3 regions of the Kitasatospora sp. NPDC004745 genome follow, and region 3 is predicted to be linked to each of the others. Evidence: riboswitches for the same ligand, from Rfam matches in the RefSeq annotation. Region 3 holds a riboswitch; each other region holds the start of a gene.

Region 1 (4,361 bases), on a different contig from region 3:
GACGACCCGGCGCTGCTGGACCAGCTGCTGGCGATCCCGCAGGTGCACCTGGTGGTGGACGGCTACAACGTGACGAAGACCGGCTATCCGACGCTGCCGCTCGAGCAGCAGCGGCTGCGGCTGCTGGGCGGTCTGGCGATGCTCGCCCAGCGCACCCAGGCGGAGGTCACCTGCGTGTTCGACGGGCAGGACCTGGACGTCCCGGTGATCATGGCGCCACCGCGCGGGGTGCGGGTGCGGTTCAGCCGGACCGGCGAGACGGCGGACGAGCTGATCCGGCGTCTGGTGCGGGCCGAGCCGCAGGGCCGTCCGGTGGTGGTGGTGTCCACCGACCGCGAGGTGGCCGAGGGCGTGCGGAAGGCGGGCGCACGCCCGGTGGCGTCGGTGCTGCTGCTGAACCGCCTGGCGCGGCCCTGAACCCCGCCCGGGCGGGATGACGGCTGGTCAGCGACCGGTTCGGGGTGGTGTGGGGATCTCGTGAAGTCAGCGGGAGGGTGGAGTTCACGCCATCGGGGGAGTGGAAAATCCCTTGGATCTTCACTAGGGTCTGGCGTCAAACCTATTTTCCGGATTCTCACCTGATCGGGTGAGGCCGATGGAAGAAGGAGCCGGTCCTTGGCCTCCCACCGCCGTCCCAAGCAGCCGAGCCGCGCGCGGGTCTCCGTGCTCACCGCTGCTGCTGCGACCGCGGTCGCCCTCTCCGCCCAGGTGGCCGCGCACGCCGCGCCCCAGCCGAACAAGACGGACGTCAAGGCGCAGATCGACCAGCTCCAGCAGGAGCAGGAGCAGGCGGCCGAGAAGTACAACGGCGCCAAGGAGCGGTCCGACCAGCTCCGCAAGCAGGCCGACCAGCTGCAGGACCAGGTGGCCCGCAGCCAGGAGCAGATGACCCAGCTGCAGACGGGCCTGGCCGAGGTGGCGGGCGAGCAGTACCGCACCGGCGGCATCGACCCGTCCGTCCAGCTGATGCTCTCCTCCGACCCGTCCGGGTACCTGGACAAGGCCTCCAGCGTCCAGCAGGCCAGCACCAGCCAGGCCGAGGCGCTCAAGGGGCTGCTGGACCAGCAGCGCCGGCTGGACCAGGAGAAGGCCGAGGCCGCCGCCGTGCTGGCCTCGCTGGACTCCACGACCAAGGACCTGAACCAGGCCAAGTCGGACGTCAACCAGAAGCTCAAGGCCGCCCAGGACCTGCTGAACTCGCTCAGCGCCTCCGAGCGGGCCGCGCTGCGCGCCCAGCAGGCGCAGGACGACCGGGCCTCGCGCGGCGCGGACCGGGTCGACCTCAGCAGCCTGCCGCCCGCGAGCGGGTACGCGGCCGTGGCCGTCGCCAAGGCGATGAGCAAGCAGGGTTCGCCGTACGTCTGGGGCGCCACCGGCTCGACCACCTTCGACTGCTCGGGCCTGATGGTCTGGTCGTACGCCCAGGCCGGCGTCTCGCTGCCGCGCACCTCGCAGGAGCAGGGCAACGTCGGCACCCGGGTGCCCTCGCTGGACCAGGCCCAGCCGGGCGACCTGGTGATCTACGGCAGCGACCGGCACCACGTCGGGATGTACATCGGCAACGGCATGGTGGTGCACGCCCCGCACACCGGTGACGTGGTGAAGGTGATGAAGGCCGACGCGATGCCGATCAACACCATCCGCCGGGTCTGACGGCGGGACAGCCACCGCGGGGCCGTCGCCGGCCCTGTGATCCCCGCCACTCCCGACCGGGGGTGGCGTTCGGATTTCTGCGCGCCCCGGGTTCCTGAACGGCCTTGCGGTGAAAGCCGATCAGCTTTGCGTGCGGTGGTGATCACCATCGGTCATATTCACAAATGAACTTGGGTCTTCTTCCATCTTTTTTCTGACAAGGATTTGAACGGATCACGGTTCAGTTACTAGGGTCGTGCCTCGAACCACCGCACTGTCGATCGCCCAGCCAGGGTGGCGGCGGTGGTTTCCGTCGAGTTCGCGAAGCAGCGGGGCAGGCCGAAGGGTCGCCCGGCGGGGAGCCCAGTGGTCGGGGGCGCTGTGGAGCGGAGCCGGGGAACCACGTTCCTCCGGGGTGAATCGGCGTCAGGTCGGCCGGTGGAACGGCCGTGAGGCGCCGTAGGGCCCGCTTCCGGCCCGAACCCGTCAGCTCACCCGGTAGGCGGACGTAGGAAGAAGGAGCCCGCCTTCGTGGCGTCCCATCGTCGTCCCAAGCCCGCCGGCCGCGCCCGGGTGTCGATCCTGACCGGTGTCGCCGCCGCGGCGGTCGCGCTGTCCGCGCAGTCCGGCGCCCACGCCGACCCGCAGCCGACCAAGGACCAGGTCAAGGAGCAGGTCGACCAGCTCAACGAGCAGGCCGAGGTCGCCACCGAGAAGCTCAACGCCGCCCAGGAGAAGCAGCAGGAGCTGCAGAAGCAGGTCACCGGCCTGCAGGACCAGGTGGCGCGGCAGCAGGCGCAGGTGACCGACCTGCAGGGCGGCCTGGCCGAGATCGCCGGCGAGCAGTACCGCAACGGCGGCATATCCCAGACCGTCCAGCTGATGTTCTCCGCGAGCCCGGACAACTTCCTCAACCAGGCCGGCACGCTGAACCAGGCCGGTGACACCCAGAAGGGGCAGCTGAAGCAGCTCCAGGACGAGCAGCGCAAGCTCGACCAGGTGCGCACCGAGGCCCAGGGCAAGCTCGCCGAGATGGAGACCACCACTCAGCAGCTGAAGGCCGCCAAGGACGAGGTCCAGGGCAAGCTCAAGGCCGCGCAGGACCTCCTCAACACGCTGACCGAGCAGGAGCGTCAGGCGCTCCGCGCGGCCGAGGAGAAGGCCGCCGCCGAGGCCAAGGCCAAGGCCGACGCCGCCGCGAAGGCCGCCCAGCAGCAGGCCGCGCAGCAGGCCGCCGACCGCTCCTCGCGGGACAGCAACCGCACCGACCTGAGCGCCCCGACCACCTCGGCGCCCGCCCCCAAGCCGGTCGCCGCCGGCAGCTCCCGCGGTGCCGCGGCGCTGTCCATCGCCGCCACCAAGGTCGGCTCGCCGTACGTCTACGGCGCCACCGGCCCCAGCTCGTTCGACTGCTCGGGCCTGATGGTCTGGGCGTTCAACCAGGCCGGCGTGTCGCTCCCGCGGACCTCGCAGGAGCAGGCCGGTGCCGGCACCCGGATCGGCAGCGACCTCTCCCAGGCGCAGCCCGGCGACCTGCTCATCTTCTACAGCGACGCCCACCACGTGGGGATCTACGCCGGCAACGGCCAGGTGCTGCACGCGCCCAAGCCGGGTGCGTCGGTGCGCTACGAGGCGGTCTCCAACATGCCGCTGGCCTCCATCGTGCGGGTCTGATCCCCACTCCGGAGCACCCGGGCCCGGCCCTCCGTCACGGAGGGCCGGGCCTGCGGCTTTTCCATCGGGCACGGACGGATGTCCGATTGGTGGTCGAATATTCGGGTCCGGAGGGGTTTGGACTCGCTTGCCCGGACTCGCTAACGTCTGCCACCGGACTCCCGCTTCCAGGACCGCCCACCGGGTGCGGCGGCGGGGCCGTGCCGCAGGACTGGAGCCGCCGCCGCCATGCCCGTGCACCGCCGTTCCCAACTGCTCGCCCGTGCGCTGGTGCTGACCGCGGCCGCCACCACCGCCCTGGGCGTCACGACCGGCGGCAGTGCCCAGGCCGCCCCCGGGGCGCCCGAGCCGCCCAGCCGCAAGGACGTCAAGGCGCAGGTCGAACAGCTCTACGACGAGGCCGAGCAGGCGTCCGAGCGGTACAACGCCGCGCTGGAGGCCCAGCAGCGCCTCCAGGGCGAGACGACCGTCCTCCAGGGCGAGATCGCCGTCGGCCAGGAACAGCTCAACCAGCTGCGCGGCGACCTGGCGAGCGTGGCCGGCGCCGAGTACCGCGGCGGCGGCCTGGCGCAGACCGTCCAGCTGATGCTCTCCACCGACCCCGAGGGCTACCTGACCCGGGCCCGCACCCTGGACCAGGCCGCCGAGCGGCAGCAGGAGACCCTGCACGAGCTGGTCACCCGCCAGCGCCGGCTCGACCAGCGCCGCACCGAGACCTCCGGCAAGCTCGCCGAACTGGAACAGGCCCGCCGCTCGCTCGCCGAGGGCAAGCAGCAGGTCCAGCAGCGGCTCGCCAAGGCGCAGCGGCTGCTCAACAGCCTGGGCGCCGCCGAGCGCGCCCGGCTGGCCGCCCAGGACGCCAGGGACGCCGAGCAGCGGGCCACCCGTGGCACCGACCGGCTGGACCTCGGCAGCGCCCCGCCCGCCTCCGAGCGCGGGGCGGCCGCACTGGCCGCCGCGGTGCGGATGATCGGCTCGCCCTACGTCTACGGCTCCACCGGGCCGCGCGCCTTCGACTGCTCCGGTCTGATGTACTACAGCTGGCGGCAGGCCGG
Region 2 (4,361 bases), on a different contig from region 3:
TGCGCCAGCGCAGTGCGGGCCTGATCGGTCTGATCACGCCGGAGTTGAGCAACCCGATCTTCCCCGCGCTGGCCCAGGTGATCGAGCAGGTGCTCAGCCGGCACGGGTACACCCCGGTGCTGTGCACCCAGACGCCGGGCGGATCCACCGAGGACGAACTGGTGGAGATGCTGGTCGACCGGGGCGTGGCGGGCATCGTCTTCGTCTCCGGGCTGCACGCCGACTCCACCGCCGACCACGACCGGTACGCCCGGCTGGCCGGCCGCGGGGTGCCCTTCGTCCTGATCAACGGCTACAGCGAGCGGATCGCCGCCCCGTTCATCTCGCCGGACGACCGCGCCGCGATGTGGATGGCCGTCCAGCACCTGGCCGAACTCGGCCACGAGCGGATCGGGTTGGCCGTGGGGCAGCGCCGGTACGTGCCGGTGCTGCGCAAGATCGAGGGCTTCACGGCGGCGATGCGCGAGGTGCTCGGGCGCAGCGCGGAGGAGGCCGAGGACCTCGTCCACCACACCCTGTTCAGCGTCGAGGGCGGGCACGCGGCCGCCGGGGCGCTGCTCGACAAGGGCTGCACGGCGATCGTGTGCGGCAGCGACATGATGGCCCTCGGGGCGATCCGGGCGGTGCGCCAGCGCGGGCTGTCGGTGCCGCAGGACGTGTCGGTGGTCGGCTTCGACGACTCGCCGCTGATCGCCTTCACCGAGCCGCCGTTGACGACGATCCGCCAGCCGGTCGAGGCGATGGCCACGGCGGCGGTGGACGCGCTGCTGGAGGAGGTCGGCGGCAACGCGGCCCAGCGGGGGGAGTTCATGTTCCAGCCGGAGCTGGTCATGCGGGGCTCGACGGGGGCCTGCGCGCGCTGAGCGACGGGCCGTGGACGGCCGACGGGCCCCGGGGAGCGACCGCTCCCCGGGGCCCGTTTCGCATGGGTGCCGTGTGCCGTGTGCGGGGGTGGCGCGGACGGCGGCGGGTGGGGCGGGTCAGCCCTGCTGGTCGGTGGGGCGGCTGCGGGTGAGCCGCCGGTCGTCGGCGGGGTCGCCGGTCCGGGTCCCGGTGCGGCGGCCGCGGGCCAGGTAGTCCCGCAGGACCAGTTCGACGGCGTCCTGCGGGTTCTTGGTGCCGGAGAGTAGCATCGCGTCGATCGCGAGGTTGGCGTCGAGTGTGACGGTGACCTGGGCCATGGTGGCTCCTCCTCGGGTGCAGAGCAGCAGCATGCCCGGTGTGGCCGGCTTTGACCATGACCTTCGGCCGGCGGAGGGCGGGTACGCCGGAACCCCCGGGGGAGAGCGATCGGGCTCTCCCCCGGGGGTTCCGTGCGGCGGGCGACGGGGGCGGGTGACAGATGACAGGTTTCAGATGATGAAATCTGTCGGCTGAAATCTGAAATCTGAAATCTGTCAGCTGTTCGCCGTCAGCCGTCAGCCGTCAGCCGTCAGCCGTCGGCTGTGCCGTGCCGCCCGTGGCCCGCCGGTGTGCCTCAGACCCGGCCGGCGAAGTCCGGGGCCCAGTTGGCGACGGTCTGCTCGCGCACGCCCGAGCTCGGGTTGGCGGCCTCGACGTACTTGCCGCCGCCGACGTAGATCGCGACGTGGTAGACGCCGGAGTCCTGGCCGTTGTTGGACCAGAACAGCAGGTCGCCCGGCTGCAGGTTGTCCAGCGAGACGTGGGTGCTGGCGGCGGCCTGGTCCGCGGCCACGCGCGGGATGGAGACGCCCGCGGCGCGCAGCGCGGCCTGGGTCAGGCCGGAGCAGTCCCAGCCGCCGTTGCCGGTGCCGCCGTAGACGTAGGCCTGGCCGACCTTCGACTCGGCGAAGGAGACCGCGGCGGCCATGCTGCCGGTGGCGGCCTGGGCCGGGGCCTGGGCGGCCGGGGCCTGGGTCTGCGCGGCCGGCTTGGCGTTCACGGCACCGCCGTCGGTGGTCTGGCCGGACTTCTTCGAACGGTCGAACCAGCTGAAGTCCGAGCCGGACTTGGTCGCGGTGGCCGCCTGCCGGCCCTGGCCGGCGTCCTTGAAGGACAGGTGCTGGCCCGGGTAGATGGTGTTCGGGCCGTCGGTCAGGGTGCCGCGGTTGAGCTCGTAGAGCCGCTGCCAGCCGCCGTCGATGTTGTGCTTGTCGGCGATGGAGGACAGCCAGTCGCCGGCCACGACGGTGTAGTCGTCGCTCTCGGCCTGGGCGCCGCCCTGGGCCTGCTCCTGGTGCTTCTGGGTCCAGGTGCTCTTGGCGGAGTCGCCGGAGGTCTGCTCCTGGGCCGGCGCGGCCGGCTTGGCGGCCGGGGCGGGGGTCTGCGCGGGCTTGGCGGCCGGGGCGGGCTTGGCGGCCGTCGCACCGGCGGTGGAGCCCGCGGAGGTGTCGACGGCGGCCGGGGCGCCGCCCTTGGTCAGGCCGGCCTGGACCGAGCAGACCGGCCAGGCGCCGGGGCCCTGCGAGGCGAGGACCTTCTCGGCGACGGCGATCTGCTGGTCCTTGGTGGCCAGGTTCGCCTGCGGGGCGTACGCGGTGCCGCCGAAGGCGGCCCAGGTGCTGGAGGTGAACTGCAGGCCGCCGTAGAAGCCGTTGCCGGTGTTGATGCTCCAGTTGCCGCTGCTCTCGCACTGGGCGACCTTGTCCCAGGTCGCGACGGAGGCGGCGGAGGCGGTGCCGGTGGTGAGGCAGGGGATCGTGAGGCCGACGCCCGCGACGCCGATGGCGGCGATGACGCGGCGGGTGCGGCTGGACAGACGGGTGCCGTTGGTGGGCAGCATGAAGACGTGGTCCTCTCCCACGCCTGCGAGGTGAGCTGTCGGATTCGGGCTGGAGTTGCCCGGCCGCGCTGTGGACGCGGCTTCACCCCTAGCCCTGAACCGTTCCTGGGAACGGTCCGGGGCGACTTACCTGTGGGTCCCCCGCTCCTGCCGTGGTGCGTTTTCGCGCTTCCAGGGCACCCGACGGCAGGACTCGGCGTTGCGGATGAACTGGGTCCGTGTGGTCACGAACGGGGAGCACGTTAAGCAGACTTAAGTTCAAACCGCAAACACTGTGATGCACATCACGGTTTGGCGAGAATGATCGTTTCCGCTGTCCGTCATGATCCGAAATGATCGTTTTCCCGCAACGGCGCTACGGGTGCGCACAACTGGCCGCGCCTCAGGAAACGGCTGACGACGCGTCGGGGTGTGATCGGGTGCGTCCGCGATGCGGGAGGCGCGGCCGATTCCCGGCCGCCGGCCCGCGCCCCGGGCAGAACCGATCAAACATCAACAGAACGGACATCGCGCCTATTCACGCCTTAACTCCCGTACGGGGCAAGCCGGAAGGGCCCGGAACGAAGCCGTTCCGGGCCCTTCGGTGCGCGTGGTGTCCCGCTACTACTCCTCGGGCCCCCCGGCGGCGGCGTGGGCGCCGTGGGTGCCCTCAGCGGCCTCCGCGGCGGCCTCCGCCTCGGCCTGGGCCAGCTCCTCCGGGGAGGGCGCCGGCAGCGCGGCCAGGTAGGTCGAGGCGATCAGCTGGCCGACCGTCGGGTAGGCGCCCAGCGGAGCGGCGGACGGGCAGCCCGTCTCCTCGGCGGCCGTCGCGAGCAGCTCGGAGTCGGCCTCCGGGCCGATCACCAGCGGGGCCAGCGCGGGGCGCAGGGAGCCGGTCTCCTTGAGGTGGTTGACGGCCGCGGCCACCGAGCCGGGCACGTCGAGCGCGGCGGGGATGACCGGGACGGCCAGCCGGGCCGCCAGCAGTACGCCGGTGATGCCGGCCGCCGCGGCGGCCTCCTCGCCGCCGACGGTGGTCAGGACCACGCCGTCCGCGGCGGTCGCGATGGCGAACAGCCTGGCCCGGTCGGCGCGGGCCAGCCCGGCCTCGGACAGGCGCACGTGGACGGCCTCGGCGAGCAGCGGGTGCGGGCCGAGCACGTCGGTGACGGACGCGCCGTACTCCGCTGCGAGGGCGTGGAGTTCGGTCAGGAAGCCGTGCGGGCCGGGGACCAGCGGGACCACGACGGGCGCCGGCAGGCCGGCCTCGGCGGCCATGGCCAGGAGCTCGGCGACGGTGCGGTCCTCGCTGTCGTCGGCCTCGGTGTTCCCACCGGGGAGGTAGCCGACCGCGGTGCGGACGCCGGCCTGCTCGCTGCGGACGATCGACAGCAGTTCCTCGACGACCGAGCGGGACTCGGGCCCTGCGGTCGCGGGCACGGCCAGCACCAGGGCCGGGGCGCCGGTCGGAATCTCGGGGCGCTCGGGACGGCGGTGGCGCCCCCGCGCACGGGAGCCTGGAGTGCGGACGGGCAGTGGCGCGCCCGGGATGGCTGCGGTGCTCATGCCGGAGATCGTAGGACATCGGCCGGTCGGGCCTGCAGTCGGCTGCCGTTCGGGTTCCGCGCGGCCGCGGTGC
Region 3 (4,361 bases):
CCCCGGTGGCCGAGGGGCCGCTGCGAGCCGTCCTGGCCCTGCTGGAGCTGGGCGGGGGCAGGATGCACGACGGCTGGCCCGAGCTGACCTCGAACGCGGTGGAGCACCTGCTCTACGAGCGTCTCCACCTCTACGTCCAGCCCGGGCCGGAGACGGACCCGCTGGCGTACGGCGCCTCGGTCGAGCTGCTGGTGGACCACCAGCGGGCGGCCCGGCGGCTGAACGCCAAGCGGCAGGAGCGGCTGCACGCCGAGGCCGAGTGGCAGGGCGAGGTCGCGGCCGGGCTGCTGCGCCGGGCCGACCTGGTGACCTGGCCCCGGCTGTACGCGCTGCTGCTGCACGCGTACGAGGTGGACGTCGCGGACCCGGCGGCGGTGCGGGCCTGGCTGGACGGCTTCCGGGAGCTGGCGGAGGAGGAGCGGCTGGCGGCGATCGCCGCGCTGGTCCCGACCGGCTGGCTGGACGAGCTGGACGAGCAGGGCTGGGGGCCGGCCCGGGTGCTTTCGGTCGGCATGGCGACGGACGGCGCGCGCCGGCTGCTGGAGCAGGGGCTGATGCGGCGCAGCTACCGCAACCTGGCGGAGCTGACCGCCGCGGGCCGGCCGATGCCGGACGAACTGTCCGGGGGCTTCGGGGAGTTCGAGGAGGCTGCGGCGCAGGCCGCGCTCGACCTGTGCGGCGAGTGGACCGTCCCGGGGCTGGCGCGGCTGCTGCTGGAGGAGTTCCCGGACCTCGCACCGGAGCCGGGGCAGGAGGAGATCGACGCCTACCTGGCGGGGCTGCCGCAGGAGTAGCCGCCCGCGGGGCGACGTGCCGGAGCCCCGGCCGCACGCGTGCGGCCGGGGCTCCGGTCCGTTCGGGTCCGCCGCGGCCCGCCGCGGTCGGCGGGGGCCGGCGGGGGCCGGTGGGTGCCGGTGGGTGCCGGCGGGGGCGCCGGCTCAGGGGGTGAGGCCGCGCTGCTCCAGCCAGGTCTCCGGGTCGACCGGGGCGCCGCCGCCGGGGCGGACCTCCAGGTGCAGGTGGGGGCCGGTGACGTTGCCGGTGGCGCCGACCTTGCCGATCTGCTGGCCGGAGGTGACCTTGCCGGAGCCCTTGATGATCGAGGAGAGGTGGCAGTACCAGATCTCGGTGCCGTCGGGCAGGGTCTCGACGATCCGGTAGCCGTACGAACCGGACCAGCCGGCCGAGGTGATGGTGCCCTGGCCGACCGCGAAGACCGGGGTCCCGGTGTCGGCGGCGAAGTCCAGACCGGTGTGCAGGTGGGCCCAGTAGCGGGCGCTCTGGCCGTAGTGGGCGGAGAGGTTGTAGTCCTTCACCGGCAGGGTGAGGGCGGCGGCCTTGGCCCGCTCGGCCTCCTCGGCGGCCCGCTTGGCCTCGGCCTCCTTGGCGGCGGCCTTGGCCTCGGCCTCCTTGGCGGCCTGGACGCGGGCGCCCTCCTCGGCGGCGGTGCGCTGGCTGTCGGCCTGCTGCTGGATCCGGGCGGCGAGCGCGAGCCCGGGGTCGGCGGAGAGGGCGACCGGGGTCTCGTCGGGGGCCTCGACGGCGGGCGCGGCGGCCGGGGTGGCGGAGGCGAAGCCGGTGGCGCCCAGGGTGGCCGCGACGGCGGTGACGCCGAGCAGCGGGGAGGCTCCGCGGGTCTGACGCGGCATCCGGTGCCGGTTGGCGTCGGCTTCCGGGGCGGGGTGCTCCAGGTCGACCATGCCGGGGTGGTCGAGGAGCCGGGTACCGGCTGCGGGGCCGGCCGGGTGTGCCGGGGTGTGCGTCGACGCCACGGAGGCGCGCTCCTTTCCTTCCTTCGCGCCTACCGGGTTAGCTGACGGGTTCGGAGCAGGAAGGTCTCCTACGGCCGGGCCTGGGCCCCGCCGATTCACCCCAAGGAACGTGGTTCCCCGGCTCCCTGGCCTGCCCGGAGGCCGGCCGGCGGGATTAGGCGACGGCGCACGGTGCCGTCTGGGTACGGCGTTGACGACCGCGCTGCGTTATCAAACGTTAATCCTAGGGCGCCCCGATTCCAAGCCGTCCGCCCGGGACGACCGGAGATGACCAGGGCGCTCTGGTAGGTGATGGCGGGTTTTGTCCCCGTTGACCGGCATTGAGCCGCTCGACGTGATCGAACGTCAGCGAACGACCCCCCATCTGAGTACGCCTACTCATGTGCGGACCGATCACCCCGCCGCATCCTGACGCCATGAACGCACCGATGCAGTCCCGCACCACGGCCGCGTACTACATCCAGGCCGTGCTCTCCTTCGCGCTGTCCGGCGGAGCCCTCGCCGTCGGGATCGCCTACCTGCCGGTCGGCGGCTGGACCCGCGCCTTCCTGGCGATCGGGCTCCTCTACACCGTCACCTCGTCCTTCACGCTCGCCAAGGTGGTCCGGGACCGGCAGGAGACCAACGAGATCGTCACCCGGGTGGACCAGGCCCGGCTGGAGAAGCTGCTCAGCGAGCACGACCCGTTCAAGGTCGACGGGGTCTGAGCGGGCACCGGGCGACCCCGGGGCGGACGGCGCCGAGGGCTTGACGGCTAAGGCTATTAGCCTTAGCTTTATGGCTATCGGCAGACGCCGACGACCCGCAGCGGCGGTCCCAGGAGGCCCACCATGAACGCCACCAGCGCCACCAGCACCCAGTACCTCGACGTCCCCGGCGGGCGCCTCGCCTACGACGACACCCGGCAGGGCGACGGCGCCCCCGTCGTCCTGCTCCCCGGGATGCTCGACACCCGCGCCGCCTACCGGCACCTGCACCCGCTGCTGACCGCCGCCGGCCACCGCGTCATCACCATGGACCTGCGCGGCTTCGGCGAGTCCTCGATCGTCTGGGACGACTACTCCCCCGCCGCCATCGCCACCGACGTCCTGGCCCTGCTGAACCACCTCGGCATCGAACGCGCCGTGCTCGTCGGCAACTCCTACACCGGCGCGACCGTCGTCAAGGTCGCCGGTGACGCCCCGCAGCGGGTCGCCGGGATCGCCCTGATCGACGCCTTCGTCGAGAACCCCCCGGCCAACGCCCTCATGCGCGGCGTCGTCCGCGCGATGGGCGCCCTGATCGTCCACTGGCCGGCCTTCTGGGGCTTCTACCACCGCAAGCTCGCCTTCCCCGGTGCCAGGCCCGCCGACTTCGACGCCTACGTCGACGGACTCGTCGCCGCCATGCGCACCCCGGGCCGCCGGACGGCCACCCGCGGACACGTCTCCGGCGACTCCGCGCCGATCGGCTGGACCGCCGCCGTCCGCTGCCCCGCGCTCGTCGTCATGGGCGGCAAGGACCCCGACTTCCCCGACCCGGAGGCCGTCGCCGACCGGCAGACCGCGGCGCTCGGCGCCCGGAAGGTCATGATCGAGGGATCCGGCCACTACCCGATGGCCGACGCCCCGGAGGCCACCGCCGGCGCCCTGCTGCCCTTCCTCGCCGAGCTCGCCTGACGCCCGGCCCCGGCCGCGGGCCCGCTCGCCCGAGCCCGGTCCGCCCCGCCGCGCCCGGGCCCGCCCCGGTCGTCCGCACCGCCCGCCCGCCCGTCCGCCCGTCCACGGAGAGACCGCACCATGCCCCGAGTAGGACTGACCCCCGACCAGGTCGTCGGCCACGCCCTCGCCCTCATCGACGAACAGGGCCCCGAAGCCCTCACCCTGGCCGCCGTCGCGGCCCGGGCCGGGGTCGCCACCCCCTCGCTCTACAAGCACGTCAGCGGCGGGCTCGCCGAGCTGCGCCGGCTGCTCGCCGTCCGGGTCACCGAGGAGCTCGCGGACCGGCTGGCCGAGGCCGCCGTCGGCCGCAGCGGGGACGACGCCGTCGCCGCCGTCCTGCGCGCCTACCACGCGTACGCCGCCGAGCACCCGCACCGCTACGCCGCGCTGCCCCAGGCCCCGCAGCCCGACGACGACCTCTCCCGCGCGGCGGCCCGGCTGGTGGGCGTGATCATCGCCGTCCTCCGGGAGTACGGCCTCGACGGCCCGGAGGTGATCCACGCGGCGCGCACCGTCCGCTCCGTCGCCCACGGCTTCGCCTCGCTCTCCATCGCCGGCGCCTTCCAGCTCGCCGAGGACCTCACCACCACCCACGACCGGCTGATCAGCACCCTCACCACCGGCCTGCGCTCCTGGCCCTCGGCCTGAGCCCGCCGCCGGGGCGCCGACCGGCCCGGGCCCGCGGCGGGGAGGGCGGGAGCACCGGCGCCGGTGGGGCTGCGGGGGCGCCGTTCACCCGCTTCAGCACCCACTTGAGAAATAAGGTATTAAGAATTAAGTGCCCCTCCGGGCACCCAAAGGGCACCCACCACCCTCCTCGGAACGGAAAGGCCGGGTATCCGATGGACCTGACCTCGCCGTGGCTCCCCCCGTCCGAGGACGACAGCCG

What was found. Region 3 has a riboswitch for cyclic di-AMP ahead of ACFYUY_RS37320 (M23 family metallopeptidase). Riboswitches for the same ligand answer to the same signal wherever they lie in the genome.
Region 1: linked by a shared signal. The riboswitch ahead of ACFYUY_RS06070 (NlpC/P60 family protein) and the one ahead of ACFYUY_RS37320 (M23 family metallopeptidase) in region 3 are both predicted to bind cyclic di-AMP.
Region 2: linked by a shared signal. The riboswitch ahead of ACFYUY_RS03375 (transglycosylase family protein) and the one ahead of ACFYUY_RS37320 (M23 family metallopeptidase) in region 3 are both predicted to bind cyclic di-AMP.

The regions. Positions count from the first base shown of each region.
Region 1 is NZ_JBIALK010000002.1:543,499-547,859, forward strand. Features, by position in the region: gene ACFYUY_RS06060 (NYN domain-containing protein) at 1-417, shown strand, start outside; gene ACFYUY_RS06065 (NlpC/P60 family protein) at 616-1,653, shown strand; cyclic di-AMP (ydaO/yuaA leader) riboswitch at 2,000-2,153, shown strand; gene ACFYUY_RS06070 (NlpC/P60 family protein) at 2,164-3,306, shown strand; gene ACFYUY_RS06075 (NlpC/P60 family protein) at 3,535-4,361, shown strand, end outside.
Region 2 is NZ_JBIALK010000001.1:763,051-767,411, forward strand. Features, by position in the region: gene ACFYUY_RS03365 (LacI family DNA-binding transcriptional regulator) at 1-863, shown strand, start outside; gene ACFYUY_RS03370 (hypothetical protein) at 981-1,181, opposite strand; gene ACFYUY_RS03375 (transglycosylase family protein) at 1,478-2,764, opposite strand; cyclic di-AMP (ydaO/yuaA leader) riboswitch at 2,751-2,950, opposite strand; gene ACFYUY_RS03380 (hypothetical protein) at 3,347-4,288, opposite strand.
Region 3 is NZ_JBIALK010000039.1:39,807-44,167, reverse strand. Features, by position in the region: gene ACFYUY_RS37325 (hypothetical protein) at 1-794, shown strand, start outside; gene ACFYUY_RS37320 (M23 family metallopeptidase) at 939-1,772, opposite strand; cyclic di-AMP (ydaO/yuaA leader) riboswitch at 1,785-1,943, opposite strand; gene ACFYUY_RS37315 (YiaA/YiaB family inner membrane protein) at 2,189-2,479, shown strand; gene ACFYUY_RS37310 (alpha/beta fold hydrolase) at 2,603-3,430, shown strand; gene ACFYUY_RS37305 (TetR/AcrR family transcriptional regulator) at 3,551-4,120, shown strand; gene ACFYUY_RS37300 (SpoIIE family protein phosphatase) at 4,315-4,361, shown strand, end outside.